DNA from 4 places in the Arthrobacter sp. 01T428 genome. Region 2 is predicted to be linked to each of the others. Evidence: riboswitches for the same ligand, from Rfam matches in the RefSeq annotation. Region 2 holds a riboswitch; each other region holds the start of a gene.
What was found. Region 2 has a riboswitch for thiamine pyrophosphate ahead of AC1DJB_RS18285 (ECF transporter S component). Riboswitches for the same ligand answer to the same signal wherever they lie in the genome.
Positions count from the first base shown of each region.

Region 1 (7,219 bases), on a different contig from region 2:
TGGTGGGCCAGCGGTTCTTGGCGCGTGCGCCGTAGTCGTAGGCCCAGATGATCTCGTTCAGGAAGCACTCCCGGCCGAAGATCGAGTCCAGCATGACCTTGGCATAGTGGACTTCGCGGTAGTCCAGATGCAGGTACAAAGTGCCGTCGTCGGCGAGTAGGCGCCAGGCCTCCACAAGCCGGGGTTCCAGGAAGGACCAGTAGTCGCTGAACGCGTCGTCGTAGCGGTGCAGGGCGCCCTTGATGGTGTCATACGAGCGTCCCTTGAAGCCGACGCGGTCGCCGTCGCCGTCGGCGTTGCGGACCATGCGCGTTTCCTGGCGGCTCTGGACCCGGCCCGTATTGAAGGGCGGGTCCACGTAAATCAGTGTGAAGGCGCCGTCCGGCAGCGTCGGGAGGAAATCCGCGTTGTCCGCGTGAACCACCAAGTTGCTGCCGTCCGGCGCCCAAACAGTGTCAGTCATTGAGGCCGTTAAGCCTCGGTGCTCTCGCCGGAGGCACCGGAAGCCGAGACCACTTCGCCGTTGCGGCGGCGGGTGCGGGAACGGCGTGCGCGGGCGGGCTTGTCCGAGCCCTCGCCGGACTGCGGCTCGGCAGACTGGGCCGTTGCCTGAGCGGGGGCTGCTTCGCCTTCAGACGTACGACGGCGGCGCGTTCGGTTGCGGCCGCCCTCACCGTCGCCGTCGCGGGCCGGAGTCTCAGCGGACTTGGGACCGCGGCGTGCACCCTCCCGGCCACCGTCACGGCCGGAGCGTCCACGACCGGAATCGCCGCCGGAACGGGAGTTCTTCTTGCCGGTCTCGCCCAGGTCCTCCAGGACCTCGGCGTCGACGCCCGCAAGTGTGCGCTGGTTGCGGGGCAGGCGGCCCTTGGTGCCTTCCGGAATATCCAGGTCGGCGAACAGGTGCGGGGACGAAGAATATGTCTCCACGGGCTCGGGAGAGCTCAGGCCCAGGGCTTTGTTGATGAGGGCCCAGCGGGGGACGTCGTCCCAATCGACGAACGTGACCGCGGTGCCCTTGTTGCCGGCACGGCCGGTGCGGCCAACGCGGTGCAAGTAGATCTTTTCGTCTTCGACACACTGGTAGTTGATGACGTGTGTGACGTCGTCCACGTCGATGCCACGGGCGGCGACGTCCGTGGCCACCAGGACGTCTACCTTGTTGTTGCGGAAGGCGCGCAGGGCCTGCTCGCGGGCACCCTGGCCGAGGTCGCCGTGGATGGCCGCGGCAGCGAAGCCGCGATCGACGAGTTCCTCGGCTACCTTGGCGGCGGTGCGCTTGGTCTTGGTGAAGATGATGGTCCGGCCGCGGCCGCGGGACTGCAGGATGCGGGCGACAACCTCGATCTTGTCCATGCTGTGGGCACGGTAGATGAGCTGGCGGATGTCGCGCTTGGTCAGGCCTTCGTCATTCGGGTCTGCGGCACGGATGTGCGTGGGCTGCGTCATGTAGCGGCGGGCCATGGCAATGACCGGTCCGGGCATGGTGGCCGAGAAGAGAAGCGTCTGGCGGACGGCGGGAGTGCCGGCAATCAAAGTCTCGACGTCCGGAAGGAAGCCGAGGTCAAGCATCTCGTCCGCTTCGTCGAGGATGACCATGCGAACGTTCTTGAGGTTCAGGTGCTTCTGCTTGTAGAGGTCGATCAAACGGCCGGGCGTGCCGACGACAACCTCGACGCCCTTCTGCAGGGCTTCGATCTGGGGCTCGTAAGCACGGCCGCCATAGATGGTGGCGATACGGGCGTTGCGCTTCCGGGATGCCGTCTGGAGGTCATTGGCCACCTGGACCGCGAGTTCGCGGGTCGGAACAATCACGAGAGCCTGGGGTGCACCCGGGACAGCGAGCTTGTCGTGACCGGCGTCGCCCGGTCCGACGACGCGCTGCAGCGCAGGAATGCCGAAGCCGAGGGTCTTTCCGGTACCGGTCTTGGCCTGGCCGATGATGTCGTGACCGCCCAAGGCCACCGGGAGGGTCATGGCCTGGATGGGGAAGGGATGGGTGATTCCGGCGTCGGCGAGGGACTCGACGATGTCGGCGCGGACGTTGTAGTCGGCGAAGGACTTTTCTGCGATCTCGTGGGGTGTTTCGTCCGAGGAAATGGTTTCCTCGGGTTCGATCGTTTCGGTTCCGTCTGTCAGAACTTCATGGGTGTGCAATTCACTCACAGTGGAGTTTTCCTTATTCATTTGGGCTGCGCTGCGTGCTCAACGGTTGTGGCAGGGCCGTTCCGGAGCACGGACGGGCGCAAGCAAATCCAGTGGAAGCCGATCGCGGGCTATCTAAATACTGGCACTGGGGACCAGCTGGTGTATCTCAAGATCGCGTAGGGGCGGGCTTGTTGATGTCAAAAAATTAACTGAATCAACGACCGGGCATCCATTACTACTCACACAGTCTAGCGTCTGGGCGCAATAAACCCCGGATCGCGGCCGCGGTCCTGTGAACTGATTGCGCTACTGGAGCAGTTCGAAGGTGATTTGGCGGGTGGCAATGTCCGCGTCAAGCAGTTTCACGCGGACCTTCGTACCGGACTCCATTTCGCCATCGCAACGAGCGGTGACCGCCGGCTCGGCGATCTGGACGATGCCGGAGGGGCCGTGGGAGTTGCCGTTCCCATTCCCATTCCCATTCCCGTTGTGGCCGTTGGTGCTGTTCCCGTTCCCGTTTCCGTTGTTCTTGGCAGGCTTCGATCCGGAAATCACCACGGCGTCGAATTCCTGTCCGACGTGGTTCACCAGGAGTGCGGCCTCCACCGTGTCCAAGGCGAGGCGCTCCATTTTGGCGGCAAGCTGGTCGGATGACGCCATGATCTCCGGCAGGCTCGGCAAAGCATCCCGGGCCCATGCAGGGATCTCCGTTCCGTTGCTCAGTGCTTCGCAGATGACCAGGACAAAACGATCGACCAGCCGGCGCAACGGCGCAGTGGTGTGGGCATATGGTGCGCCGATGGCTGACTGCATGACGCTGCCCGGTACTTCGCCGTCGAAAGGCGTGTAGCCGGCGCCCCGGAAAAGCAGCCCCGCGGAATGGAGAATGGCCAATTGCCGGGGGTCTTTGCCGTCGAGGGTCCGTAGGTACTCGCCGTAGCTGGTCCCCTCGGTCCAAGGCTTGCCGAGCGCCCCGGCCTGCCGTTTGAAATGGAGCAGCGAGCGCTCATCGGGAGCGGGCATGGTGCGCAGGATTCCAACCTTGCCGTCGAGCATCAGCTGGGCCGCCGCCATCCCGGTCATGAGCGAAATCTGGGCGTTCCAGTCCTCGACGGGCAGCGAGGGAGCTGCGACGATCCTGTACCCCCCGCCGTCGGGCAGTTGGACGATTTCTTGTTCAGGCATGTTCAGGCTCGCTCCGCCGCGGCGGCGTTCGAGTTCCACCCGTTTGAGCCCGACCTCCTTGAGCAACTGCAGGACGGGATCAGCTGTCCCGGAATCGATCGCGGACTGGACGCCCTTGTAGTTGAGCTTGGCGCGGCTGCGTACGCTTGCCCGGCGAACTGAGACGGTGCGGAACTCTGCTTCGGCATCGAGTTCGAAGTCCCACACGAACGCTCCGCAGTCCTGGCCCGCCAGCAGGCTTCCGGCGTGCTCGCTGATGATCTCGGGGTGCAGCGGTATGCGGCCGTCCGGCGCATAGTACGTCTGTCCCCGGTGGCGGGTCTCGGCGTCGAGCGCTCCTCCCGGTGGCACAAAGGAGGGCACATCGGAGATGGCGTAGAGAACCCTGTAACCATTCCCGGACCGCTCAATGAAGAGGGCCTGGTCGAGATCCGTGGAAGAGGCCGGGTCGATCGTGATGAACGGAACGCCCGTGAGGTCCTGTGCCGGCAACCTGTGTCCTGAAACCGCGGCCTCCGCGTCGCGCAGTGCTTCAGCGGGATAACCAGCGGGCAGCTCGAGTTCGGTCCGAAGCGCCGCCAGTGCTTCCGCGAGCTGGTTCGACGTTTCAGAGACGTTCGGGGCTATGCGCTGATGTGACACGAAAGTCAGGGTAACTCCAAAATCTCCCGGCGTCTCGCTAGGCCGCCGCTGCGTCCAGTGCGGCCAGGAGTGCCTGGGCTGCCGCCGTCGGATCCTCGGCCTCGGTGATGGCGCGGACCACAACAATGCGGCTGGCGCCGGCCCTCACTACGTCTTCCACGTTGCTGAGATCGATGCCGCCGATCGCAAACCAAGGAAGCACTACGCCGCCGACCGTCTCTTCGTCTGCCTGCTTCACCGCATTGGCAGCGTACTTCACCAGATCGAGCCCGACGGCGGAGCGTCCAGGCTTGGTGGGCGTGGCCCACACAGGCCCGACGCAGAAGTAGTCCAAGCCGCTGCGGCCAGGCGACGCGGCGATGGCTGCGTCAATCTGCTCCGGCGTGTGCGTGGAGAGGCCGATGATGGTGGGGTCGTGGAGCAGCTTCCGGGCCGAGCGCAGCGGAATGTCCTTTTGGCCGATGTGGAATACCGGCGCGCCCGACAGGGAAGCGACGTCGGCGCGGTCGTTGACTGCCCAGAGGCGCCCGTGACGGTGCGCCACGGATTGCAGGATCTCCAGGAGTTCCAGTTCCTCTGCCGCTTCGATGGTCTTGTCGCGCAGCTGGATGATGTCCACGCCGCCCTCGAATGCGGCATCGACAAACTGCTCAAAATCACCCTGTTGCTTGCGGGCGTCGGTGCAGAGGTAGAGGCGGGCGGTGGTGTGGACATCGTGCTGGGTCATGGAAACAGAGTAGTTCCTCTAAACTGGGCTGGTACCGCGGGAGCCGCGGCGGCAGTCACAATCGCCGCGCGGCTGAGAGGGCTTCAGCGCCGACCGCTTGACCTGATCCGGCTAGTACCGGCGTAGGGAAGGACTCCATGGACGAAGTAAACACCCAGCACGGGCCCCTGCACACAGACGTGGCGGTGATCGGGGGCGGCGTCATTGGCCTGGGCATTGCGTGGGAAGCCCGAAGGTCGGGCCGCTCGGTTGCCCTGATCGATCCCGCGCCGGCCATCGGCGCTACTTTCGCGGCGGCGGGGATGTTGGCACCCGTCAGTGAACTGCACTACCAGGAAGAGGACCTCCTGGAGCTCATGCTCGAATCGTCGGCGTTGTGGCCGGACTTCGAACACAATGTGACCGGCTCACGAACCCGACGCAGCACGGGTTACCGGACGACGCCGACCCTCGCCGTCGGTGCGGACGCAGCGGACCGCCGGGCGCTCGCCGATCTTCGGGACGTCCAGCTGGCCCATGGCCTGGTGGTGGAATCCGTGCCGTTGCGCGAAGCACGGGAGCGTGAGCCGCTCTTGAGCCCGCAGATTTCCTGTGCCTTCGACATCCCGGGCGACCACCAAGTGGATCCTCGCCGGCTTTCGGCCGCGATTCTAGGCGCGCTGGCGGAGCACCAGCCCGGCGATTCGAGCTGGATTCCGGGGGCCGAAGGCGGTTTCGCGGTCCGGGACACTGCGGCGGGCCTCCTGTGGGAGGACGGGCGCGCCGTCGGGGCCGTGCTCGGCTCAGGCATCGAAGTGCTTGCCACGGAAACGGTGGTAGCCAACGGACTCGATGCCGCCCGCGTGAAAGGACTGCCGGATGGATTGTCGCTCCCGTTGCGTCCCGTCTACGGCGACATACTGCGGCTGCGCGTCCCGGACCACCTGCAACCGCTGGTCACCGCCACGGTCCGGGGAATGGTGCGCGGAGTGCCCGTCTACATCGTTCCCCGCGATGACGGGACCGTGGTGATCGGCGCGACGCAACGTGAGGACGGATTGTCGTCGTCCGGGGGATCGGCCAACCCGGTGTCAGCCGGCGGCGTCTACCAATTGCTCCGCGACGCCCAGGTATTGGTTCCGGCCGTTGCCGAGCTGGAACTCCTTGAAGCAACTGCCCGGGCCCGTCCGGGCACCCCGGACAACGCACCGCTGCTGGGCCGCGTCGAAGGTCGGGAAGGAACCGTGCCCGGCCTCATCGTGGCCAGCGGCTTCTTCCGCCATGGCGTGCTCCTCACTCCGGCAGCGGCAAAAATCTGCGTTGGACTCATGGATGGCACCGCCGATCCCCGGTGGAACAAATTCCGCCCGGACCGCTTCTCCCGCCCGCTCTCAACAGCAAGGGCTTCCGCAGACGGCCCATCGGCCGATACCTTAAATCCCCTTCTGAAGGACCACGCATGAACATCAAATTGAACGGCGCAGACCACACGCTGAGCGACGACGCTTCCGTCACCACCCTCGTCAGCCACATCACCGGACGCGTTGTGGATTCCAGCGGCCAAGCGGCCGACGGACGCAAGATCGGCGTCGCCGTCGCACGCAATTCCGAAGTGGTGCCGCGCAGCCAGTGGGCTGCCACCGCGCTCGCAGACGGCGACGAACTCGAAATCGTTACCGCAGTACAGGGAGGCTGAACCATGACCACAGCAAGCACTCACGAAGCAGGCACCCGAACCGATGCCCTGGTGATCGACGGTGTTGAGTTCGGCTCGCGCCTTATCATGGGAACCGGCGGAGCTCCGAGCCTAGACGGCCTCGGGGCAGCCTTGCTGGCTTCCGGCACCGAACTCACTACCGTCGCCATGCGGCGGTACTCACCGACGGAAACCGGTTCGCTGTTCCAATTGCTCGTAGACCACGGCATCCGTGTCCTGCCCAACACCGCCGGCTGTTTTACCGCCAAGGATGCCGTCATGACAGCCGAGCTAGCCCGGGAGGCATTGGAAACGGATTGGGTGAAGCTCGAGGTCATCGCCGACGAACAGACGCTGCTGCCTGACGCCGTGGAGTTGGTGGATGCGACGGAGAAGCTGGTGGACCGCGGCTTCAAGGTCTTCGCCTACACCAACGACGACCCCGTACTTGCGCTTCGCCTGGAGAACCTCGGGGCAACTGCGGTGATGCCGTTGGGCGCGCCTATCGGCACCGGCCTGGGCATCCTGAATCCCCACAACATCGAGCTGATTGTGTCCCGCGCTTCGGTGCCGGTAGTGCTCGACGCCGGCATCGGCACCGCGTCCGACGCCGCACTGGCCATGGAGCTCGGCTGCGACGCCGTGCTGCTGGCCACCGCGGTGACCCGCGCGCAGAATCCGGTGCAGATGGGCGAGGCCTTCAAACACGCGGTCATCGCCGGTAGGCTGGCGAAGCAGGCGGGCCGCATCCCGCGCAGGGAACACGCCCTGGCCTCCTCGGCCATGGAAGGCCGGGCCGAGTTCCTCTAGCGGCCGACGCTGGCCGCTCCGGGGATTCCTGC
Region 1 is NZ_JBFTPW010000001.1:386,985-394,203, forward strand. Features, by position in the region: gene AC1DJB_RS01865 (DNA-methyltransferase) at 1-463, opposite strand, end outside; gene AC1DJB_RS01870 (DEAD/DEAH box helicase) at 472-2,166, opposite strand; gene AC1DJB_RS01875 (RNB domain-containing ribonuclease) at 2,455-3,975, opposite strand; gene thiE (thiamine phosphate synthase) at 4,013-4,702, opposite strand; TPP riboswitch at 4,729-4,848, shown strand; gene thiO (glycine oxidase ThiO) at 4,840-6,144, shown strand; gene thiS (sulfur carrier protein ThiS) at 6,141-6,377, shown strand; gene AC1DJB_RS01895 (thiazole synthase) at 6,381-7,187, shown strand.
Region 1: linked by a shared signal. The riboswitch ahead of thiO (glycine oxidase ThiO) and the one ahead of AC1DJB_RS18285 (ECF transporter S component) in region 2 are both predicted to bind thiamine pyrophosphate.

Region 2 (7,219 bases):
CCTTGCACCGGAACGGCGTTCCATCATCTTCGAAGTGGTCACGCGGCTGATTTTCCACTCGATGATCGTTTTCTCCGTGTACCTGTTGTTGGCGGGACACAATCTTCCGGGTGGCGGCTTCGCCGGCGGACTCACGGCCGGGCTTGCCCTGACCATCCGTTACTTGGCCGGCGGACGGTTCGAGTTGCGGGAAGCCGCACCGATCAGCGCCGGCATGCTGCTGGGAACCGGCCTTGCGACGGCGGCCGCAGCGGGCTTCGTACCGTTGCTTCTGGGCGGCCAGGTGTTCCAAAGCGCCATCATCGAGTTCTGGCTACCGTTGTTCGGGGACATCAAGTTCGTGACCTCCACGATCTTCGACATCGGCGTGTACCTCGTGGTCGTAGGCCTGGCCCTGGACGTGCTGCGGAGCCTGGGAGCCGAGATCGACGAACACTTCGAAGAGACCGCCAGCGGAGACGTCCGGGATTCAGGGGATGCCCGATTGGAAGTTCCCACCTCCGCACCAACGGCCGCAACCACGGCGCAGTCGGCAACAACCTCGCTCGGGAAGGGGACCCCATGAGCGTCAACTTGACCTTGTTGATCGTCATGGGAGTGCTCTACGCCTGTGGGATCTATTTGATCCTGGAACGCAGCTTGACCCGCGTTCTCCTGGGGCTCATGCTCCTGGCAAACGCCACCAACCTGCTGATCCTCGCGACGGGTGGCTATGCCGGACTTGCCCCGCTGTTCAACAAATCGACGGATCCGCGCGACTACAACGATCCTTTGCCGCAAGCGTTGATCCTGACGTCGATCGTGATTTCCTTCGCGGTGACGGCATTCATGCTCGGCATCATCTACCGGACCTGGGCATTGGCACGGCAGGACGACATCCAGGACGACGCCGAAGATAGGCGCGTCGCGAAGACACCCAGCTTTGACGCCGAAGACGACTCGGTGGTTCCCGAGGAAACTTCCGAATTCCCGGTTACGGCAGTCACCGAAGCAGCCAAGGAAGGAGGCCCCCTGTGAACATCGCCAGCCTGGCGCCGCTCGCCGTCGTGCTTCCCATCCTCGGTGCCGCACTGACGTTCGCCCTGAACAGGAACCCGCTGGCCCAACGCGCGGTCAGCATCGCTTTGTTGTCCCTCACGTTGCTCCTGGAATGCTGGCTCCTTGCCTCGGTATGGACCACAGGCACCGCATCCGTCACCTTGGGCGGCTGGCAGCCGCCGTTTGGCGTGGTGATGGTGGTGGACCAGTTCTCCTCGCTCATGTTGGTGGTCTCCTCCGTCATCAGCCTCGCGGTGCTGATCTACGCCACCGGCCAGGGCATGGCCGACGGCGACCGTGAGGCACCGGTGTCGATATTCCACCCGACCTACCTGATCCTGGTGGCCGGTGTCTCGAACGCCTTCCTCACCGGTGATCTCTTCAACCTGTACGTCGGCTTCGAGATCCTGCTGACGGCGAGCTACGTGCTCATGACACTGGGCGGTACCGGTCCGCGCATCCGCGCCGGGGTCACCTACGTGGTGGTTTCCGTCGTGTCATCGGTGTTGTTCCTGATCGCCATTGCGATGATCTACGGGGCCACCGGAACCATCACCATGGCGGATCTCGCCATCAAGCTGGCCGAATTGGATCCGGGCACCAGGAACCTGCTCCACGTCATGCTGCTCGTGGCCTTCGGCATCAAGGCCGCCGTGTTCCCGCTGTCCTTCTGGCTGCCTGACTCGTACCCGACCGCACCGGCACCGGTCACTGCCGTGTTCGCCGGTTTGCTCACCAAGGTGGGCGTCTACGCCATGGTCCGCACGGAGACCCTGCTGTTCCCGGGCGATACCTTGAACACCCCGTTGATGGTGGTTGCGCTCCTCACCATGCTCGTGGGCATTCTCGGTGCCATAGCCCAGAGCGACATCAAACGATTACTCTCCTTCACCTTGGTCAGCCACATCGGCTACATGGTGTTCGGGCTTGCCATGTCTTCCGTAGCCGGGCTTGCTGCCGCCGTCTTCTATGTGGCCCACCACATCACTGTCCAAACGAGCCTGTTCCTGGTGACCGGCTTGATCGAGCGCCGCGGTGGGAGCTCGTCGGTGGATAGGCTGGGTGGGCTCGCAAAGCTGTCTCCACTCCTCGCGCTCTTGTTCTTCATTCCGGCCATGAACCTCGCGGGAATCCCGCCCTTCTCCGGGTTCCTGGGGAAGCTCGGACTCCTGCAGGCAGGCATCGCCCTCGGGACACCACTGGCCATTACCTTGGTGGTGGGCGGGGTGGTCACGAGCCTCTTGACCTTGCTGGCCATTGCCCGCGTCTGGAACCGCGCATTCTGGCGGAAGCCCGAGGACGCTGACTACCCGGCCGCCGTCCTCAAGGACACTGCCGCCGTCGGCCTGCTTCCGAGGACCATGGTGGGGCCAACCGCCGCGCTGGTGGTCTTTGGCGTGGCGCTGACAGTCTTCGCAGGTCCGCTGTTCCAATTGGCCGGAAACTCCGCGGAACAGATGCTGGACCGTACGGCGTATATCCATTCCGTGCTCGGCGAGAATGCCAAAGTCCCGGGCATCGCTGCGCCGGGTGCGTCGACCCCACTGCAGGGGGTTGGCAAGTGAGCCGCAAGCGGATTTCGTTCCGCACCGAGTTGCCCCTGCTGGTCTGGCTGGTGGTCGTGTGGGGTGCGCTCTGGCGGGACTTCAGCCCCGGCAACCTGGTATTCGGTGCGCTGATCGCCGTGGTGGTAGCCAGGGTCTTCTACTTGCCTCCAGTGGAGCTCAGCGGACGATTCAACGTGCTGCGCGCCATTCCTTTCGCCGTCGTGTTCCTTGGCAAAGTGGTGGCCGCGAGCTTCCAGGTCATGTACCTCGCGGTCTTCCGCGGGCCCTTGGTAACCAACGCCGTCGTCGCTGTTCCCCTCCGCAGCCATTCCGACCTCATGGTGACCGCAACAGGGCACGTGATTTCGCTGATTCCGGGTTCCTTGGTGGTGGAGGTGGACCGCTCGACGTCCACGCTCTATATCCATGGGCTCAATGTCCGCAACGATGTGGACACCGCCAAGCTGCGCAAGGAAGTCCAGGACACGGAGGCCTCGCTGATCCGGATCATGGGTACCCAGGCGGAAATGGACGCACTCCAGGCCGAAGGCTGGCCTGCAACGAGGGGAGCTCGCTCGTGAAAGACATCGTGCTGATCGTCACGGCGGTGGTCCTTAGCCTCGCCGCCGCCGGCGCGATCTACAGGATCGCCGTCGGGCCGTCCCTGCTGGACCGGGTGCTCGCCTCGGACGTGCTGCTCGCCATACTGGGTGCTGCATTGGCCATCGACATGGCCGTCAACAGGCACCTCAACAACCTCGTGCTGCTCGTCGCGCTGACGCTGATCGGTTTCATCGGATCGGTGACGGTGGCGCGCTTCGTGGCCGACCGGAGAGGACAGGTCAATGACTCCTGACGCCACCGGAGCGGACGCCGTCATCGATGCCGTCACCGCGGTGCTGCTGATTGTCGGTGCGGTGATGTCATTGGGCGCGGCGATCGGCCTGCTGCGCTTCCCGGACCTGATGAGCCGCATGCACGCAGCTACCAAGCCGCAAGTGCTCGGGCTGTTCCTCGTCTTGGCAGCCATCGGGCTGCAGATGCGCGAATGGTGGGTGTGGCCGATCCTGGCCGTCGCTTGGATCTTCCAACTGCTGACGGTGCCGGTGTCCGCACACATGGTGGGCCGCGCAGGCTACCGGACCAAGCACCTGCACCCCGAGTTGCTGAGCATCGACGAACTCGAGGCCGTGGTGCTGCGGGCCGCCGGTCAACGGGCAGCGGAGAAAGCCCAAGCCGACCCGACAACTCCCCACACCGGGAACGGCGGGAGCCCAGGCCCTCAAGGCGCCAACGGCGGGCCGTCAGCCTAGACGATGTCCTGTGTCTTCGAGAAACGCGAGATGGCGCGCTGGGTACTGCGGCTTGCGAAAACCTGGATGACGGCGCTGACAGTCGCCGAAATCAGGGCGAAGGTCAGTGCAGAGCGCAGGCTTGCCTCCATATCATCGTGACCCTTGGGAGGTTTCTTGCCGGTGGACTTTTCCCACAGCGCATTGACGAGCTTGGTGCCGACAAAGCCAGCGCCGATGCTCACGCCGGTGCCGAGCAGTTTGATGAGGAGGTTCATTCCGGGACTCCTTGCGGGTGGAAACAGGACCGTCCCCAGCCTAACCCCACTTCAGGGCAGTTCCGGAGCAACGGATGGAGCTTGGCGCCTCTGCCGGAAGAACTCCTCCAAGGCCCCGGGCTTTGGACGGACAGGCACGATGTCACGGTCCTCGGCCAGTATCGCTTCCACTGTGCCGAGGGCGACGAGCTCATCCAGCAGCGCAAGCGTGGGCGGCATGAGCTTGAGTGTTCCGGCGACTTCGGCGTCCAGGATTCCGCGGACGGGTGTCCACAAGGACGACGACGCTTCCGTGGTCTGGTGCCTTGGCTCGGCACCGGAAACCGGGCAGGCAAGGTAGAAGTACGTGTCGAAGCGCTTGGGCTGGTCCTGCGGAGTGACCCAGTTGGCCCACGGGCGGAGGGTGGCGGCGTCAAGCTTCAGCCCGGCCTCTTCGAACACCTCACGCTGCGCGGCCGCCAGCACCCGGCCGGCGTTGAACCTGGCGGAGGCAGGTTCGACGGCGATGCTGCTCCGGTGCCATGCGGCGGCGTGCTGCTCGACGACGTCGTCCGCGAAGTCCCAGCCGGAGCTGTCCATCTGGTCCACCCGGCCCCCGGGGAAGACCACCATGCCCGCGGCGAAATCCATCGTGGAAACCCGGTGCTGGACGAACACCTCCAAAGCCTGCGCCGCACCTTGAGAGCCCCCGGGAACCGCGGCATCCCGGACCAGGATCACGCTTGCGGCGAGCCTCGGTTCCGCCACCGTGGTGCTGTTCGCTTCGCCATTGCCTGCCAAGACCGCTCCTTTGCCCGCTCTGCCGCGTCACATTCTGCTGGATCATTGTCCCAGTTTCTGCGGCCGCCCGCGCCATTCCGGGCCGGCCTGCGCTCACCCGGCGAGTGATCCAGCAGAATCCGTCGTCTCCGCGTGTTTGTGACCGTTCCGCGGACGCCAACACAGCGCCCGCAACCCCGCCAAGGTGTAAACTGAACCACGCCCAAAAGGGTGGATTGATAACGACAGGGGAGCGCCGCCGTCGGGCACGCAGCAATGCGGCACGGAGGACGGGCGCTGAGAGTGCGGACAGCCGCAGACCCTCGAACCTGATCCGGCTAGTACCGGCGCAAGGGAGTCGAGTTCTCATAGTGTCCGGACCGGCGCGGCGGAAGCCGCTCGCAGGCAACCGGGAACACTTTCCCCTCCTGTTCCTCAGGAGGACAAAATGACTGGTATTTCTGCAAGGCCGGGCCTCACCAAGCCTGGTTACAACTGGCGCGTCGTGGACATCGTCGTGGCGGCACTCATCTCGATCGCCGGTGGCGTGATCTTCTGGGCATGGGACCAGATGGCTTTGGTTGCAACACCTATGTCCGCCGGCTACCCGCCCCTGAGCGGCCTGATCGCCGGCGGCTGGATGATTCCGGCAGTCTTGGGCATGCTCATCGTCCGCAAGCCCGGTGCGGCAATTTTCTGCGAAACAGTGGCCGCCACGAGTGAGCTCATCATGGGTTCCCAGTACGGCACCACGGTGCTGATCTCGGGCCTGCTCCAGGGCCTCGGTGCGGAACTCATTTTCCTGGCCTTCATGTACAAGAAGTTCAACCTGCCGGTGTCCCTGCTGGCCGGTGCCGGTGCGGGCCTGTTCTGCGGCCTGAACGACTCCTTCCTGCCGTGGGGCTGGAACATCGCCTACGAACCGGTCGACAAGCTCGCGTACATCGTGTTCTGCACGATCTCCGGGGCCGTCATTGCCGGTGCCCTGTCCTGGATCGCTACCCGCGGCCTGGCCAGGACCGGTGTCCTGAGCGCGTTCGCGTCACGCAAGGCCGCCTCGGAGCCCGTCTTTTCCTGATGCCCAGTCCTGACTCCGGCACCTCTGCCGTGGTGCGACCCGCCGCCATTTCCGCGCAGGGCTGGGGCTGGCGGCACGCCGGCCGCACCACGCAGGCCATCCACGCCCTGGACCTGGACATCCGTCCTGGCGAGCGCGTCCTGCTGCTTGGCCCCTCGGGCGCAGGCAAGTCGACGTTCCTCCATGCCCTGGCGGGCGTGCTGGGCGAGGAAGGCGACGACGCCGACGAGACCGGCTCGTTGCTGGTTGACGGCGTTTCCCCGAAGGCCCAGCGGGGCCGTGCCGGACTCATGCAACAGGACCCCGAAACCCAGGTGGTGCTTTCCCGCCTGGGCGACGACGTCGCGTTCGGCGCCGAGAACCTTTGCGTGCCGCGGGACGAGATTTGGAAGCGGGTCCATGAAGCGCTCGACGACGTCGGGCTGCTGCGGAGGGCCGGTGGCAGTGCCAGCGGCAACTTTTCGCTCGACCACCCGACGTCGGCCCTCTCGGGCGGGCAGAAACAGCGCCTTGCGCTCGCCGGCATACTGGCGATGCGTCCCGGCCTGATCCTCCTGGACGAGCCGACCGCCAACCTTGACCCGGCCGGCGTCTTGGAAGTGCGCGATGCCGTGGGCCGCTGCCTGGACAAGACCGGCGCCACCTTGGTGGTGGTGGAACACCGGGTATCGGTCTGGAAAGACCTCGTGGACCGGATTGTGGTGCTTCAGCCGGGCAGTTCCTCCTCGGGAGGTTCGACGCCGGCGGTGCTTCTGGACGGTGACCCGAACACGGTTCTGGCGCAAGCAAGGGACATGCTCACTGCTGCGGGCGTCTGGGTGCCTGGTTACGTGCCGGCCACCCGCCCACGTTCGGGAACAGGCGCCGGACCGGCGGCCGACTCCGGGGCGGGGAGCTCCCGGAATGGGGGCGAGTTGCTGCTCGCCACCCAGGAGCTTGCGGTGTCCCGCGAACGGACACGGCGCCGGGGGTTCAAAACGATCGCCCCGCGTCCTGTGCAGTCCGGACTCGACGCCGAAGTGTTTGCCGGGCGGGCACTGACCATCACCGGTCCCAATGGCGCCGGAAAATCGACCTTCGCTTTGACCCTCGCGGGGCTGTTGGCGCCGATATCCGGGGCGGTGACTGCCGCCGTCGGGCTCAGCGACGGCGCGGGCCCCGACCCGTTCAAGTGGAAGGCCCAGCAGCTGATCTCCCGCATCGGGACTGTGTTCCAAGAGCCCGAGC
Region 2 is NZ_JBFTPW010000019.1:60,421-67,639, forward strand. Features, by position in the region: gene AC1DJB_RS18245 (Na+/H+ antiporter subunit A) at 1-565, shown strand, start outside; gene AC1DJB_RS18250 (Na(+)/H(+) antiporter subunit C) at 562-1,017, shown strand; gene AC1DJB_RS18255 (Na+/H+ antiporter subunit D) at 1,014-2,603, shown strand; gene AC1DJB_RS18260 (Na+/H+ antiporter subunit E) at 2,600-3,166, shown strand; gene AC1DJB_RS18265 (MrpF/PhaF family protein) at 3,163-3,441, shown strand; gene mnhG (monovalent cation/H(+) antiporter subunit G) at 3,431-3,898, shown strand; gene AC1DJB_RS18275 (DUF4235 domain-containing protein) at 3,895-4,155, opposite strand; gene AC1DJB_RS18280 (NUDIX hydrolase) at 4,207-4,935, opposite strand; TPP riboswitch at 5,152-5,288, shown strand; gene AC1DJB_RS18285 (ECF transporter S component) at 5,363-5,992, shown strand; gene AC1DJB_RS18290 (ABC transporter ATP-binding protein) at 5,992-7,219, shown strand, end outside.

Region 3 (7,219 bases), on a different contig from region 2:
CCGAGGGTGCTTCCGAGGAAGAGCTGACACACGATATCAACCGCTTGCGGGCCCAGTGGGAAGGCATCGAAAGCCAGTCCACGTCCACCAAGATCCTGGCTCCGGAACTGCTGTACGGCGAACCGGACCTCACCATCAAGGTTGTCCGTGACGTCTTCAACGAGGACTTCTCCAAGCTCATCGTCTCCGGCGATGAAGCCTGGGACACCATCGAGGCCTACGTCACGTACGTGGCGCCGGACCTGGTGGGACGCCTCGAGAAGTGGACCTCGGATCAGGACATTTTCTCGGCATGGCGCGTGGACGAACAGATCCACAAGGCCTTGGAGCGCAAGGTCTTCCTGCCCTCCGGTGGTTCGCTCGTGATCGACCGCACGGAGGCCATGACGGTTGTCGACGTCAACACCGGGAAGTTCACCGGCAGCGGCGGCAACCTCGAGGAGACCGTCACCAAGAACAACCTTGAGGCTGCCGAGGAAGTGGTCCGCCAGCTCCGCTTGCGCGACATCGGTGGAATCATCGTCATCGACTTCATCGACATGGTCCTGGAATCCAACCGCGATCTCGTGTTGCGCCGCCTGGTCGAGTGCCTCGGCCGGGACCGTACAAAGCACCAGGTCGCCGAGGTGACCTCGCTTGGATTGGTCCAGATGACCCGCAAGCGCATGGGCACCGGCCTGCTGGAGGTCTTCGGCGAGCAGTGCGAGACGTGCGCAGGGCGCGGAATCGTCACGCACGACGAGCCCGTGGAGCACCGTCGGGCCAACGTGGTGGCAGCTGAACACCACCACCCGCGCACGGAGTCACAGCCAGCCGTCCGCCCCGAGCAGCGCAAGCGTCGCCGCGGCCGCGGCACGGGGCCGGGGACCACTGAACTGCCCGTCACCCCTTCGGTGCCGGTCCACACTGTGGAATCCACCGACCCGAACCGTCAGGCAGCCACCCGCGCAGCCCTTGCCACCATCGCGGCTGCAGCCCACGCTGCCCACCTGCACGACGACGAGCTCCACCACGCGGCGGAATTGCTCGCCGACGGGCACGCAGCGGAAGTAACCCCGGTCCAGGCACCAGCGGCCCCGGTCCAGGCTCCGGCCGCTGCTTCGAGTGGCGAGGAACGTTCGAAGCCTGTGCTGCGATTCGGCGGCGAGGAAGTTGCGTTGCCTTTCGTCCACCACGAAGAGGAGCCTGCAAGTGGCACACCTGCCATGAGCCTGGACCTATTGGCACAGGCATTCGCAGGGCTCGGAGAAGCTCCGGACACCGCCACGACGTCAACGTCAGCCAAAGAAACCCCCGCAGGGGCCCCCGCAGCCGTTGCAAGCGGTGAATCCCCGGACTCGGGTTCGCGTGGACGCCGAGGCCGACGCAACCGTAGCGCCAGCCGGGCCCAGGGTGCCGCCAACGCCACCAACGTGGAGCACCACGAGGTTGCCGCGGCTGCTTCCGGTGGGGCCGCGCACGAGGCCAAGGCAGCAGACGCCGCCCCGACGAAGCCGACGGCGGCAGCGGAACCGATCATCCTCGGCGTCGGTGTGCCGAAGTCCGAACTCTGAACGCAGTACCGTGCCTAAGCCCCGGCCGTTTCCGCTCCTGTGGAAACCGCCGGGGTTTCGGCGTTGTGGGCCAATCCGCCGACCCTGGCAGTCCGGTTGCAATGGGCGATTTCAGCGGGCGAGGCGTGATCAGGGTTAAGCTAGGGGACTGACACGGGGTGCCGCGCACCGAGCCGGCTGAGACCAGACCCGTTGAACCTGTCCGGTTAGCACCGGCGAAGGGATGTCTCGCATGACTGTTTCGGCGCAATCATCTGTCTACCCGCTCAAGGCCATCCAGCGCCCCATCCCCAGGGTCCTCAGCATCGCCGGCTCGGACCCCTCAGGTGGTGCTGGGATCCAGGCAGACCTGAAGAGCATTGCGGCCAATGGCGGCTACGGCATGGCCGTCATCACGGCGCTCACTGTACAAAACACACAGGGCGTCACTGGCGTCCATGTGCCTCCCGTGGAGTTCCTGCGCCAGCAATTGGACGCCATTAGCGACGACATCACGGTTGATGCCGTCAAGATCGGCATGCTCGGGGACGCGGCGGTCATCCACGAAGTCCGCCGCTGGCTCGGCGAGGCGCGCCCCGCCGTCGTCGTCCTGGATCCAGTGATGATCGCGACCAGTGGCGACAGGCTCCTCGCGGAGTCCGCTGAAACCGCACTGCGGGAACTGCTGCCCCTCGCAGACCTGGTGACCCCCAACCTTCCGGAATTGGCCATGCTGCTTGGCGAGCCTGTTGCCACTGATTGGGCATCGGCGTTGGAGCAAGGCAAGCGCCTGGCCGCTAGCTGCGGAAACACCGTCCTGGTGAAGGGGGGCCATCTGCAGGGAGCCGGCTGCCCCGATGCCCTGGTCAATACCGGGGGAGTCCTGAGCCAGGACGTGGTGGAATTCGCCGGCCAACGGGTGGAGACCCGCAATAGCCATGGGACGGGATGTTCCCTGTCGTCGGCGATGGCGACGGCCAAGGCGCGGCTCGGCGATTGGGAGTCTGCTTTGCGTGTCGTCAAGCCCTGGCTCCAGGAGGCGCTGACCCGGTCCGAGGTGCTGGAAGTAGGGAAGGGCAACGGGCCGATCCATCATTTCCACGCGCTCCAGCAGGCCCTTCAACCGGGGGACTTCGCCGTCCGGATGTGGGACGCCGCCCAAACGGAACTGGCAGCCATTTATGGCTTGGACTTCATCCAGCACTTGCAATCCGGTGGTCTCAGCGAAGCGCAGTTCAGCTACTACCTGTCCCAGGATGCCATCTATCTCAACGGCTATTCCAGGGTCCTGGCACGGGCAAGCGCCCTCGCTCCGAGTGAAACCGAACAGCTGTTCTGGGCCCGCGGCTCGCAGATGTGCCTTGAAGTCGAATCCGAGCTGCACCGGAATTGGCTCAGTGGACGCCAGGTGAGCGGAGAGCTGGGCCCGGTCACCAAGGCCTACGTGGACCACTTGCTGGCGGCATCGGCGTCGGGAAGCTATGCGGTGCTGGTTGCTGCCGTGTTGCCTTGCTACTGGTTGTACGCCGAGGTGGGACAGCGGCTCCACCATGGGTTTGTCGAGGCCGGAGTATCGGACGAGCACCCCTATGCGGATTGGCTGCGCACCTACGCGGAAGAGGCGTTCGCGGAGGCCACCCGCAAGGCGATCGACATCACGGATGCCGCCGCGCAGGTTGCGTCGCCCGCGGAGTGCACAGCGATGATGGAGGCGTTTGCCCAATCCTGCCGCTATGAAACGGCGTTCTTCGATGCTCCAAGGTTGCACGGCTGAGCCGGTCTTCCGGGGAGGAGGCACCGGAACGCGGCTTGCCCCCGCAGGCGTTGCAGCGTGTCGGCGTGAGGATCCGAGCTTTTCGCGGCCGGCAGGGTAAGGTGGACGGGCACGGTACCGGATGGCGGCATAGCCAGTCTGTGGCAGCCATCACGTGGCAGCCTCCGGACCTGGCCTCATTTGCAGCCGAAGGCGAAACTAGCGTAATCTAGATCTTCGGTGCTTACGCCAACACTTGGGTTATGCCCCTAGAAACCGTTCATTTGGAACTGACCTTTCATTTAGAACTATTCGAGGGATGACTCATGGATTCCGTACCGGAGTCCACGGCGTTGAGGCACAGCGTGAACCAGGCCCGTTTTTGGATCGGGGTTCCGCACGCAAATTTAGTAATAAACGTCGAGAGAAGTGAGTGCCCAAGTGGTGTACGCGATTGTCCGCGCAGGCGGCCGCCAAGAAAAGGTTTCCGTTGGAGACTACGTAACCCTGAACCGCGTCCCCGGTGGAGCCGGCAGCACCCTTGAGCTGCCCGCACTGCTCCTGGTGGACGGTGACAAGGTCACCTCCGCAGCTGCGGATCTGGCCAAGGTCAAGGTTACGGCTGAGATCCTCGAAGACCTCCGTGGTCCGAAGATCGTCATCCAGAAGTTCAAGAACAAGACCGGCTACAAGAAGCGCCAGGGTCACCGTCAAGAACTGACCAAGATCAAGATCACCGGTATCAAGTAACCACTGGTTGCTGTTCAGGTTTTCAACAGATTCCCCAGAATTTAAAGGCAGGCATTTCAAATGGCACATAAAAAAGGCGCGAGCTCCACTCGCAACGGTCGTGACTCCAACGCCCAGTACCTCGGCGTAAAGCGCTTCGGTGGCCAGGTCGTTTCCGCAGGCGAGATCATCGTCCGCCAGCGCGGCACCCACTTCCACCCGGGCGCCGGTGTCGGCCGCGGTGGCGACGACACCCTGTTCGCCCTGCAGGCAGGCGCGGTTGAGTTCGGTACTCGCCGTGGCCGTCGCGTAGTGAACATCGTTGCTGCTGCAGCTGCAGAGTAATAACACGTTCTGAACGGGTGGAGCGGGCCGTATGGCCCGCTCCATCTGTCTTTTTAACCGCACTAGAATTTACTAGGGCGGGCGGCCGCGCAACAGCGGCGCAACACGCACTTCAAGCAGTAATTTCCACATAGAGGAGAAACACGTGGCGACCTTCGTAGACCGGGTAGTACTTCACGTATCCGGCGGAACAGGCGGCCACGGCTGTGTTTCTGTTAAGCGCGAGAAGTTCAAGCCCCTCGGTGGACCCGACGGCGGCAACGGCGGCAATGGCGGCGACGTCATCCTGCGCGTCGATGCCCAAACCACCACCCTGCTTGATTACCACCACGCACCGCACCGCCACGCAACCAACGGCGGCCCGGGCATGGGCGACTGGCGGGGCGGCAAGAACGGTGAAACCCTCGTCCTTCCCGTCCCGGACGGCACGGTGGTCAAGACCAAGGACGGCGTCGTCCTTGCTGACCTCGTCGGCGAAGGCACCGAGTTCGTCGCCGCCGCAGGCGGCATGGGCGGCCTTGGTAACTCTTCGTTGTCTTCGCAGAAGCGCAGGGCGCCCGGTTTCGCCCTCCTCGGTATTGAAGGCGAGTCCAGCGACATCGTCCTGGAACTGAAGTCCATCGCAGACATCGCGCTGGTTGGCTTCCCCTCCGCGGGCAAGTCGAGCCTTGTCGCGGCGATGTCCGCGGCGCGGCCCAAGATCGCCGACTACCCGTTTACCACCCTGATCCCCAACCTTGGCGTGGTCCAGGCCGGTGACGTCCGGTTCACCATCGCCGACGTTCCCGGGCTGATCGAGGGCGCCAGCGAGGGCAAGGGCCTCGGCCACAACTTCCTGCGCCACGTAGAGCGTTGCGCCGCGCTGGTGCACGTGCTGGACTGCGGAACCTTGGAAGCGGACAGGGACCCGCTCACCGATCTTGCGATCATCGAGCAAGAGCTGGACAAGTACGCGGTGGACATGAGCTACGCCGGCGTTGACGGCGAAGTGGTCCCCTTGAACGAGCGCCCCAAGCTTGTGGTCCTGAACAAGGTGGACTTGCCTGACGGTCGGGATATGGCCGAGTTCGTCCGCCCAGAACTGGAACAGCGCGGCTACCGCGTCTTCGAAGTCTCTGCCACGAGCCATGAAGGCCTGCGCCAATTGAGCTTCGCCATGGGCGAGATCGTCATGGCCGCCCGCAAGGCCGTTGCGATTGCGCCTCCCAAGGTCGCAGCGCCTGTCCTGCGCCCCCGGGCCGTCAACGAGTCCGGCTTCAAGATCCGCCGCGAGGAGAAGAACCTCGAGCCGCTCTTCCGCGTGCTCGGGGAAAAGCCGGTCCGCTGGGTCAAGCAGACCGATTTCACCAACGAAGAAGCCATTGGCTACCTCGCCGATCGACTGGCCAAGCTCGGCATCGAGAACGAGTTGTTCAAGATGGGTGCCGTTCCGGGCGACACCGTGGTGATCGGCGAGGAAGACGGCGTGGTGTTCGACTGGGAGCCCACCATGATGGCGGGCGCCGAACTCCTGGCGACGCCTCGAGGAACCGACATTCGCGTTGCCGACATCGGCGACCGTCCCACCCGTTCGCAGAAGCGCGACGAGCAGCTCGAGCGCCGCGAGGCCAAGGCTGCAGCACGTGCCGAGCTCGAAGCCGAGCGGAAGGCGGGCATCTGGACCGAGTCTGTCAGCGGCCGCCGTCTCCCCAAGCCCCTGAAGGAAAGCGGCCTGGAAGCCGGAAATGACGACTAGCACGGCCCGCATCGCTGAAGTCACCGAAGGCGACGACGCCGCGGAACGCCAGGCGTTGGCCGGCGCCAAGCGGATTGTGGTCAAAGTAGGTTCGTCCTCGTTGACCAGCATCAAAGGCGGCATCTCGGAGAAAGCGCTGACGGCCCTGGTCCACGCCCTGGCCGAGAAGCGCAATTCCGGGACGGAGATCATCCTGGTCTCCTCCGGTGCCATCGCGGCGGGTCTCGCACCGCTCGGGCTCGCCAAGCGTCCCAAGGACCTCGCCACGCAGCAGGCTGCGGCCAGTGTGGGCCAAGGGCTTTTGATGGCGCGCTATTCGCAGGCTTTTGCTGCGCACGGGGTCACGGTCAGCCAAGTCCTGTTGACTGCCGATGACCTGATGCGGCGCACCCAGCACAGCAACGCATACCGGGCGCTCGACCGCTTGCTGAACCTCGGCGTCGTGCCGGTCGTGAACGAAAACGACACCGTGGCAACCCACGAAATCCGTTTCGGTGACAACGACCGGCTGGCCGCCTTGGTGGCGCACCTTGTCCGGGCCGACGCGCTGGTCCTGCTGTCCGACGTCGACGCCCTGTATGACGGTCCGCCGTCGTTGGGTGCAAAGCGCATTCCGCTCGTTACCGGTCCCGCCGACCTCGTCGGCGTGACCATCGGCAAGGCGGGCAAAGCCGGCGTCGGTACCGGCGGCATGACCACCAAGGTGGAGGCGGCCTCGATCGCCGCGGGCTCCGGCATCCACGCCCTCGTCACGTCCACGGCCAATGCCGCCGCTGCACTGGCCGGCGAGGACGTGGGCACTTGGTTCGCCATCAACGGCAACCGCAAACCGGTTCGCCTGCTGTGGCTGGCCCACCTCGCTTCGGTTCGGGGCCGTTTGATGCTCGACGACGGCGCCGTCAAGGCGGTGCGCGACCGTCACACCTCGCTGCTGCCCGCCGGAATATCGTCGGTGCAGGGGGACTTCGAGCCCGGCGATCCCGTGGAGATGGTTTCCGCCGACGGCACCGTGATTGCGAGGGGACTGGTGAACTACTCCGCGGAAGAGCTTCCCCGCATGCTTGGCCGTTCAACCAAGGAGCTCGCCAAGGACCTTGGCCGTGGATATGACCGCGTAGTTGTTCA
Region 3 is NZ_JBFTPW010000027.1:45,197-52,415, forward strand. Features, by position in the region: gene AC1DJB_RS21175 (Rne/Rng family ribonuclease) at 1-1,553, shown strand, start outside; TPP riboswitch at 1,698-1,794, shown strand; gene AC1DJB_RS21180 (bifunctional hydroxymethylpyrimidine kinase/phosphomethylpyrimidine kinase) at 1,786-3,306, shown strand; gene rplU (50S ribosomal protein L21) at 3,727-4,035, shown strand; gene rpmA (50S ribosomal protein L27) at 4,096-4,359, shown strand; gene obgE (GTPase ObgE) at 4,505-6,094, shown strand; gene proB (glutamate 5-kinase) at 6,084-7,219, shown strand, end outside.
Region 3: linked by a shared signal. The riboswitch ahead of AC1DJB_RS21180 (bifunctional hydroxymethylpyrimidine kinase/phosphomethylpyrimidine kinase) and the one ahead of AC1DJB_RS18285 (ECF transporter S component) in region 2 are both predicted to bind thiamine pyrophosphate.

Region 4 (7,219 bases), on a different contig from region 2:
CGCCCAGCGTTCGGCGACGTCGTCGAGGACGTTCCCTTCGCCTTCGGTCTCGTAGCTAAGGAGCTCAGACAGGGCACGCACCATCGCTTCCGGGACGCCCAGCAAGGCGTCGCTGGTGACGTCCACCAAAGCAAGCTCATAGTCGGCCCCGCCTGCGTGCACGGCCGTGCCCGCGAGGTCGCCGAGTTGTTCTACTTCGAAATCGCTGATTCCCGGGATCCGTACCGCGGCGCCGGATACGTCGCTGCCCTTCTCCAGGGCAGCGGCCCTCTTGAGTGCTTCATCGTGGGTGGCAACAAAGATTTCAGCAAAGCCCATGGAAAGTACTCTCATTCAGTCGTGCCAACGGAGCTGCGGCGCAGCGGCCGAGATGCGCCACGCCGTCGGATCAAGCGTAGCGGACCGCGACCCGCAGGCGGTTGCGCCACGGGTCCTCGAAGCGGAGCTCCTGGCCTGTGTGGTGCGAGGCGATGCCCGCTACCTTGAGGCGATCGGCGAGCGCGCCGACGTCGTTTCCTGACGGCACTTCGATGACCACCTCGCCGAGGCCGAGGGTGTCCTTGCGCGGGCCTGCACCGCGGCTGTTCCACACGTTCATGGCCATGTGGTGGTGGTAGCCGCCCGCGGAGACAAACAGGGCCTGCCCGTGCCAGCCGGCGGTCTGCTCGAAGCCGAGGGTGTCGACGTAGAAATCATGGGCGGTCTTCACGTCGCCCACCTGGAGGTGGACGTGCCCGACGCCGGCGCCCGCCCCATGCTGGCCCGTCACGGCCGCTTCACTCAGGTACTGCTGGAGGTAGCGCTGCGGCGGGAGCGGCAAGCTGTCCATCACGACCGAGCTGCCGTTCCACTCCCAGCCTTCACGGGGCTTGTCGTAGTAGAGTTCGATGCCGTTGCCCTCCGGGTCGGTGAAGTAGAAGGCTTCGCTGACCAAGTGGTCGGCACTGCCGACGAAGGCGTGGGGTTCGTACTGCGCGGCGGAGGCAACAGTTGCGGCGAGCGAGGGCTGATCCTCGAAAAGCAGCGCCGTGTGGAAGAGTCCGGCCTCTCCGCGGCCCGGGATCTGGAGACCAGCGGCCGGCGCGAGGTGCACCAACGGCTTGCCTAGCCGGCCGAAGTAGAGCCCGCCGTCCTGTTCGGCGACAACGTCCAGCCCCAGCGCCCGCTGGTAGTAGTCGCCCATGAGCTTCATGTCCCCCACTTTGAGCATGACAGTGCCCATGGTGAGTTCGGCAGGAAGGAGATCCTGGCTGGATGTGATGGTCATGTGAAACTCCCGGCTTTTTGTGGCGCCGCCCTTCGGCAACCTCTATGTATCTAAATTACTTGAAGCTTCAATTTATTCCTAATGCCCGGCGCTTCCTGAAATGTGTCCCCTCAGAACGGTGCATCCGGGCTGCAGCACGATCTCTAGGGACGCTCGGGGATCCTTTGCGTAGAGCACGACGTCTGCGCTGGCGCCTTCGCTGATGCCGTCGGCACCCAACCACTCACGGGCGGACCAGCAGGCAGCATCGAGGGCGGCGGCCGCCGGAAGACCCGCCCGCTGGAGTTCCAGGATCTCCTCGCCGATCCGGCCGTGTTTGATGACGCTTCCGGCGTCGGTTCCGGCGTACACCCGCACTCCGGCGTCGAACGCCTCAAGGACCCGCTCATGCCTGCCCTCCCACAACGCGATCATGTGGGCGGCGTAGCGCGGAAATTTGGTTTCAGCCTGCTTCGCGATGTCCGGAAACGTCGCAATGTTGATGAGCGTGGGGACAATCGGCACATCCTGGTCCAGCAGCCGGGGAATGTGGTGGGGCAACAATCCGGTGGCGTGCTCGATGCAGTCGATCCCGGCGTCGAGCATGTCATCGATTGTCCCTTCGGCGAAGCAATGGGCGGTCACCCGCGCCCCCTCGTCGTGTGCGGCCGCGACGGCGTCCTTGACGACGGCGGCCGGAAAGGACGGGCCGAGATCCCCGGCGGAGCGGTCGATCCAGTCCCCCACGATCTTGACCCAGCCGTCTCCGGACCGCGCCTGCTTGCGGACTGCCTCCATCAGATCCTCCGGCTCCGCCTCTTCGGCCAGCCCGGGGATGTACCGCCGTTGCCTCGCGATGTGCCTGCCCGCGCGGATGATCCTCGGCATGTCCGCCCGGCGTTGCAGCCAGCGCGTGTCGCTTGCGGATCCGGCATCGCGGATCAAGAGGGTCCCGGCATTCCGGTCCGCAGTCGCCTGCAGGCGGGCAGTCTCCTCGTCGACAGCTCCGCCCTTGCCCAAGCCAACGTGGCAATGCGCGTCGACCAGGCCGGGAAGCACCCAACCGTCCAGGACGACGTCGGGCTTCGCAAGTGGCCGGACGAAGGTCAGCCGTCCGTCGACCGACCAGAGGCCGCGCCGTTCCTCCTCCGGCCCGGTGAGGACGGCGCCGCTGAATTCGATGATTTCCGCCATGATTCCACCCTAGTTCCCGGGAGCTTCGCCGGCGCGGTCACATCTGTCACAAGCGCTGGCAGCTGTGGTAGCTTCGTCTACGACCACACGGGGGCCCTTGCAAGGGCTGAGATCGGGCTGATGCAGCCTGCGACCGTTGAACCTGTCCGGGTAATGCCGGCGAAGGAAGTGAGTAATCCTTTGAGCACCAAAGAAACACAGCTGAGCCCTACCCAAAAGGGATCGGACCACGATGTGACCCACTCCCTCAAGTCGCATTCCCTCGCGTTCCTGGAGGATGCCGACACGGGAATCCGGGTTCCAGTGACGGAAATCGCCCTCGAACCGTCCCCCAACGGCGAGGCCAACGCCCCGTTCCAGGTGTACCGGACCGCCGGACCCGGGAGTGATCCCGTAGTGGGCCTCGAACCGTTCCGCAGCGAGTGGATCGAAGCCCGCGGCGACACTGAGGCCTACAGCGGCCGCGAACGGAACCTGCTCGACGACGGCAAGTCTGCCGTCCGCCGCGGCGCCGCCTCCGCGGAGTGGAAGGGGGCTCAGCCGGTGCCCCGCCGCGCCGTCGACGGCAAGACCGTGACACAGATGCATTACGCGAAACAGGGCATCGTCACGCCCGAAATGCAGTTCGTGGCACTTCGCGAAAACTGCGATGTGGAACTCGTCCGCAGCGAGGTCGCTGCCGGCCGGGCCATCATCCCCAACAACATCAACCACCCCGAATCCGAACCGATGATCATCGGCAAGGCGTTCCTGGTGAAGATCAACGCCAATATCGGCAACTCGGCCGTCACCAGCTCCATCGCCGAAGAGGTCGACAAGTTGCAGTGGGCAACGCAATGGGGCGCCGACACCGTCATGGACCTGTCCACGGGCGATGACATCCACACCACCCGCGAATGGATCATCCGTAACTCCCCCGTACCGATCGGCACCGTGCCCATCTACCAGGCCCTCGAGAAGGTCAACGGCGAAGCCAACAAGCTCACGTGGGAAATCTTCCGCGACACCGTCATTGAGCAGTGCGAGCAGGGCGTGGACTACATGACCATCCACGCCGGCGTGTTGCTGCGGTACGTGCCGCTCACCGCGAACCGCGTGACGGGCATCGTTTCCCGTGGCGGCTCCATCATGGCGGGCTGGTGCCTGGCCCACCACGAGGAAAACTTCCTCTACACCCACTTCGACGAGCTCTGCGAAATCTTCGCCAAGTACGACGTCGCGTTCTCGCTGGGTGATGGACTGCGCCCGGGCGCGACGGCGGACGCGAACGACGCCGCGCAGTTCGCCGAGCTGGACACCTTGGCCGAGCTGACGAAGCGCGCGTGGCAGTACGACGTGCAGGTCATGGTCGAAGGCCCCGGACACATCCCGTTCCACTTGGTGCGGGAGAACGTGGAGCGCCAGCAGGAGCTGTGTGACGGCGCGCCGTTCTACACGCTGGGCCCCCTTGTCACCGACGTCGCCCCGGGCTACGACCACATCACCTCCGCCATCGGCGCCACGGAGATCGCACGCTACGGAACCGCGATGCTCTGCTACGTCACTCCGAAGGAACATCTGGGCCTGCCCAACAAGGACGACGTCAAGACCGGCGTGATCACGTACAAAATCGCCGCCCACGCCGCTGACCTGGCCAAGGGACACCCCGGCGCCCACGAACGCGACGATGCGCTGTCCAAGGCCCGCTTCGAGTTCCGCTGGCGTGACCAGTTCGCGCTGTCGTTGGATCCGGTCACGGCCGAATCCTTCCACGACGAGACACTCCCGGCAGAACCGGCCAAGACGGCGCACTTCTGCTCCATGTGCGGACCAAAATTCTGCTCCATGCGCATTAGCCAGGACATCCGCGACGAATACGGCTCAGCCGATTCCCAAGCGGCCATCGCGGAAATGTATAGCGGCATGCGCGAAAAGAGCGAGGAGTTCCTGGCATCAGGGGGCAAGGTCTACTTGCCCGAGCTTGAGGTTCCCGCAGGAAAACGTGAGGCGGCGTCAGGAAACCTGAACTGATCAGGAAGCCTGGACTGATCCTGCGCGGCTGGCATCCGCGATGAAGGAGCGGATGATCCGGTCTCCTTCAACTGAGTCATGAGGCCGGTGTCCTCCAGCCGCAACGCGGTGGAGGGCGCCGGTTTCCTGCAAGTACCCGGCGATCTCTTCGTAGAGGGGTTCCCAACCACCGGTCAGCACAAGCGTGGGAACTCCCGGCACAATGTGCAGGGGCGCTTCCCACGGCGGAGCCTGGAGCCGCAGGCGTCGCGCGGTTCGCCGGGCCTCCGGGGTGCTGAGGACAGCCGCCTCGGAAGAAAACGCCCTGCGGACGAATTCGCGTTGGTAATCGTCATCGCTGAGTTCGTGCCGGATCCGGAACAACGGCTCCATGAGTGCCCGGTACGCCGCGGTGGCGGGTAATTCAGCTGTCAAGGAAAGACAAGCCGGTTCCACCAGCACGAGGGAGCGGACCAGGTCCGGCCGCTCCACCGCGGCCAACATGGCGGAAATCGCGCCTTGCGAGTGCGCGACCACATGGCCCCCACGCGCGGGGCCGGGGGCCGATGCGGCCTCCCGAGCTCCGAGGCACTCGAGGATAATCTCCACATCGGCTGCAACATCGGATTCCAAAGGCTCGGTCTGCGCATCAAAGCCGTGGCGTTTCAGGAACAGTGCATCGTACGCCAGCGCCATGCCATGCTGTTTCGGCCACGCCGCAGCGCCGAATGTGCCTGCTCCATGGACGAACACGACGCGCTGCTTTTGCATCCCCCCAGCCTATGGCACGGGGCTGACAACCCAACTCACTAGCAGTTGTTGTCGTTCTGAGGGGTCAAAACGACACCTACTGCTAGCCAGTTGGGTGGGATAGCTACTTACCGAGGAACTTGTCGAAGCCCTTGGGCAGGTTCAGCTGTGAGGGGTCGAAGTCGCCGGAAGGCTGGCCGAATGCCGCGCCGGTGCGGACGGCGTTCGCCCGCTTGTTCTCGGCGTCGCGCAGTTCCTGGGCAGCCTTGGCGGGGTTTCCGGAACGGGCCTTCTTCTTGGGCGCATTCTTGCTTGCCTTGCGGGACCCGCCACCGAGGCCGGGCATGCCAGGCATCCCGGGCATGCCGCCGCCCTGGGCCAGCTTCTTCATCATCTTCTGGGCCTGCGCAAAACGCTCCAGGAGGCCGTTGACCTCGGAGACGTGCACACCGGAACCACGGGCGATGCGGGCCCGACGGGAGCCGTTGATGATCTTCGGAGCCAGACGCTCGTGCGGGGTCATGGAGCGGACAATCGCCTCCACGCGATCGATTTCCCGCTCGTCGAACTGCTCCAGCTGCTGGCGGATGTTCTGCGCACCCGGCATCATCATGAGCATTTTCTTCATGGAGCCCATGTTGCGGATCTGCTGCATCTGGGCGAGGAAGTCGTCCAGGGTGAAGTCTTCCTGGTCGGCGAACTTCTTCGCCATCCGGGCCGCTTCATCCTTGTCCCAGTTCTTCTCGGCCTGTTCGATCAGGGTGAGAACGTCACCCATGTCGAGGATGCGGGAAGCCATGCGGTCCGGGTGGAACAGTTCGAAGTCGTCCAGGCCTTCGCCGGTGGATGCGAACATGACCGGCTTGCCGGTGACGGACGCGACCGAGAGCGCGGCACCACCGCGGGCGTCGCCGTCGAGCTTCGACAGCACGACGCCGGTGAAGTTGACGCCTTCGTCGAAGGCAACTGCCGTGTTGACGGCGTCCTGGCCGATCATGGAGTCGATGACGAACAGCACTTCGTTCGGGATGATCGCCTGGCGGATACGGCGCGCCTGGTCCATCATTTCGGCGTCGACGCCGAGGCGTCCCGCGGTGTCCACGATCACGACGTCGTGCAGCTTCTGCCGGGCTTCGTCGACGCCGGCGCGTGCGACGGCGACGGGGTCGCCGGTGGGAACATCCAGATCCGAGGTGGTGCCGGGGTGCGGAGCGAACACAGGTACGCCGGCCCGTTCGCCGACAATCTGGAGCTGCGTAACGGCGTTTGGACGCTGGAGGTCGGCGGCAACGAGCACAGGGCTGTGGCCTTGCGCCTTGAGCCATTTGGCAAGCTTGCCCGCGAGGGTGGTCTTACCCGCACCCTGCAAGCCGGCGAGCATGATGATGGTGGGCCCGGTCTTCGCCAAGCGGATACGGCGGGTCTCGCCGCCGAGGATCTCCTGGAGTTCCTCATTGACGATCTTGACGATCTGCTGGCTCGGGTTCAGTGCCGCGGAAACTTCGGCGCCCAAGGCGCGTTCACGGATGCGGCCGGTGAACTCGCGGACCACGGGCACGGCAACGTCGGCGTCCAAAAGGGCACGCCTGATCTCGCGGACGGTGGCGTCGACGTCGGCCTCAGTGAGGCGGCCCTTGCCACGGAGATTCTTGAAGGTTGCTGTCAACCGGTCAGAGAGTGAATTGAACACGCGCCGTGCACTTCTTTCAATGGTCTACGAATGGCGGCCGTTCCGACGCACCAATATCTTGACGATTCCTGCCCCAAACAAATCTGACTCAACTGAGGGACTCGACTATCTAGGGTACCAAGACGCGCCTGCAAGATGGCATGCTGGCACAGTGACCAGCAAAACAACAGTAAATACGTTGCTCATCCTAGGCGCCTCCGGAGATCTGACGGGCCGATTGCTGTTGCCGGGCCTCGCCAGGCTCGTGGCAAGCGGCCTCGCGGACGGCCTGAAGCTTGTCGGAGCGGGCTCCGACCCATGGACGCCCGAACAATGGGCCAAACGCGTGGGCGACGCCTTCGAGGAGGCAG
Region 4 is NZ_JBFTPW010000001.1:731,480-738,698, reverse strand. Features, by position in the region: gene AC1DJB_RS03445 (hypothetical protein) at 1-318, opposite strand, end outside; gene AC1DJB_RS03440 (VOC family protein) at 389-1,267, opposite strand; gene AC1DJB_RS03435 (amidohydrolase family protein) at 1,346-2,440, opposite strand; TPP riboswitch at 2,518-2,625, shown strand; gene thiC (phosphomethylpyrimidine synthase ThiC) at 2,621-4,450, shown strand; gene AC1DJB_RS03425 (alpha/beta hydrolase) at 4,451-5,200, opposite strand; gene ffh (signal recognition particle protein) at 5,304-6,869, opposite strand; gene AC1DJB_RS03415 (glucose-6-phosphate dehydrogenase) at 7,021-7,219, shown strand, end outside.
Region 4: linked by a shared signal. The riboswitch ahead of thiC (phosphomethylpyrimidine synthase ThiC) and the one ahead of AC1DJB_RS18285 (ECF transporter S component) in region 2 are both predicted to bind thiamine pyrophosphate.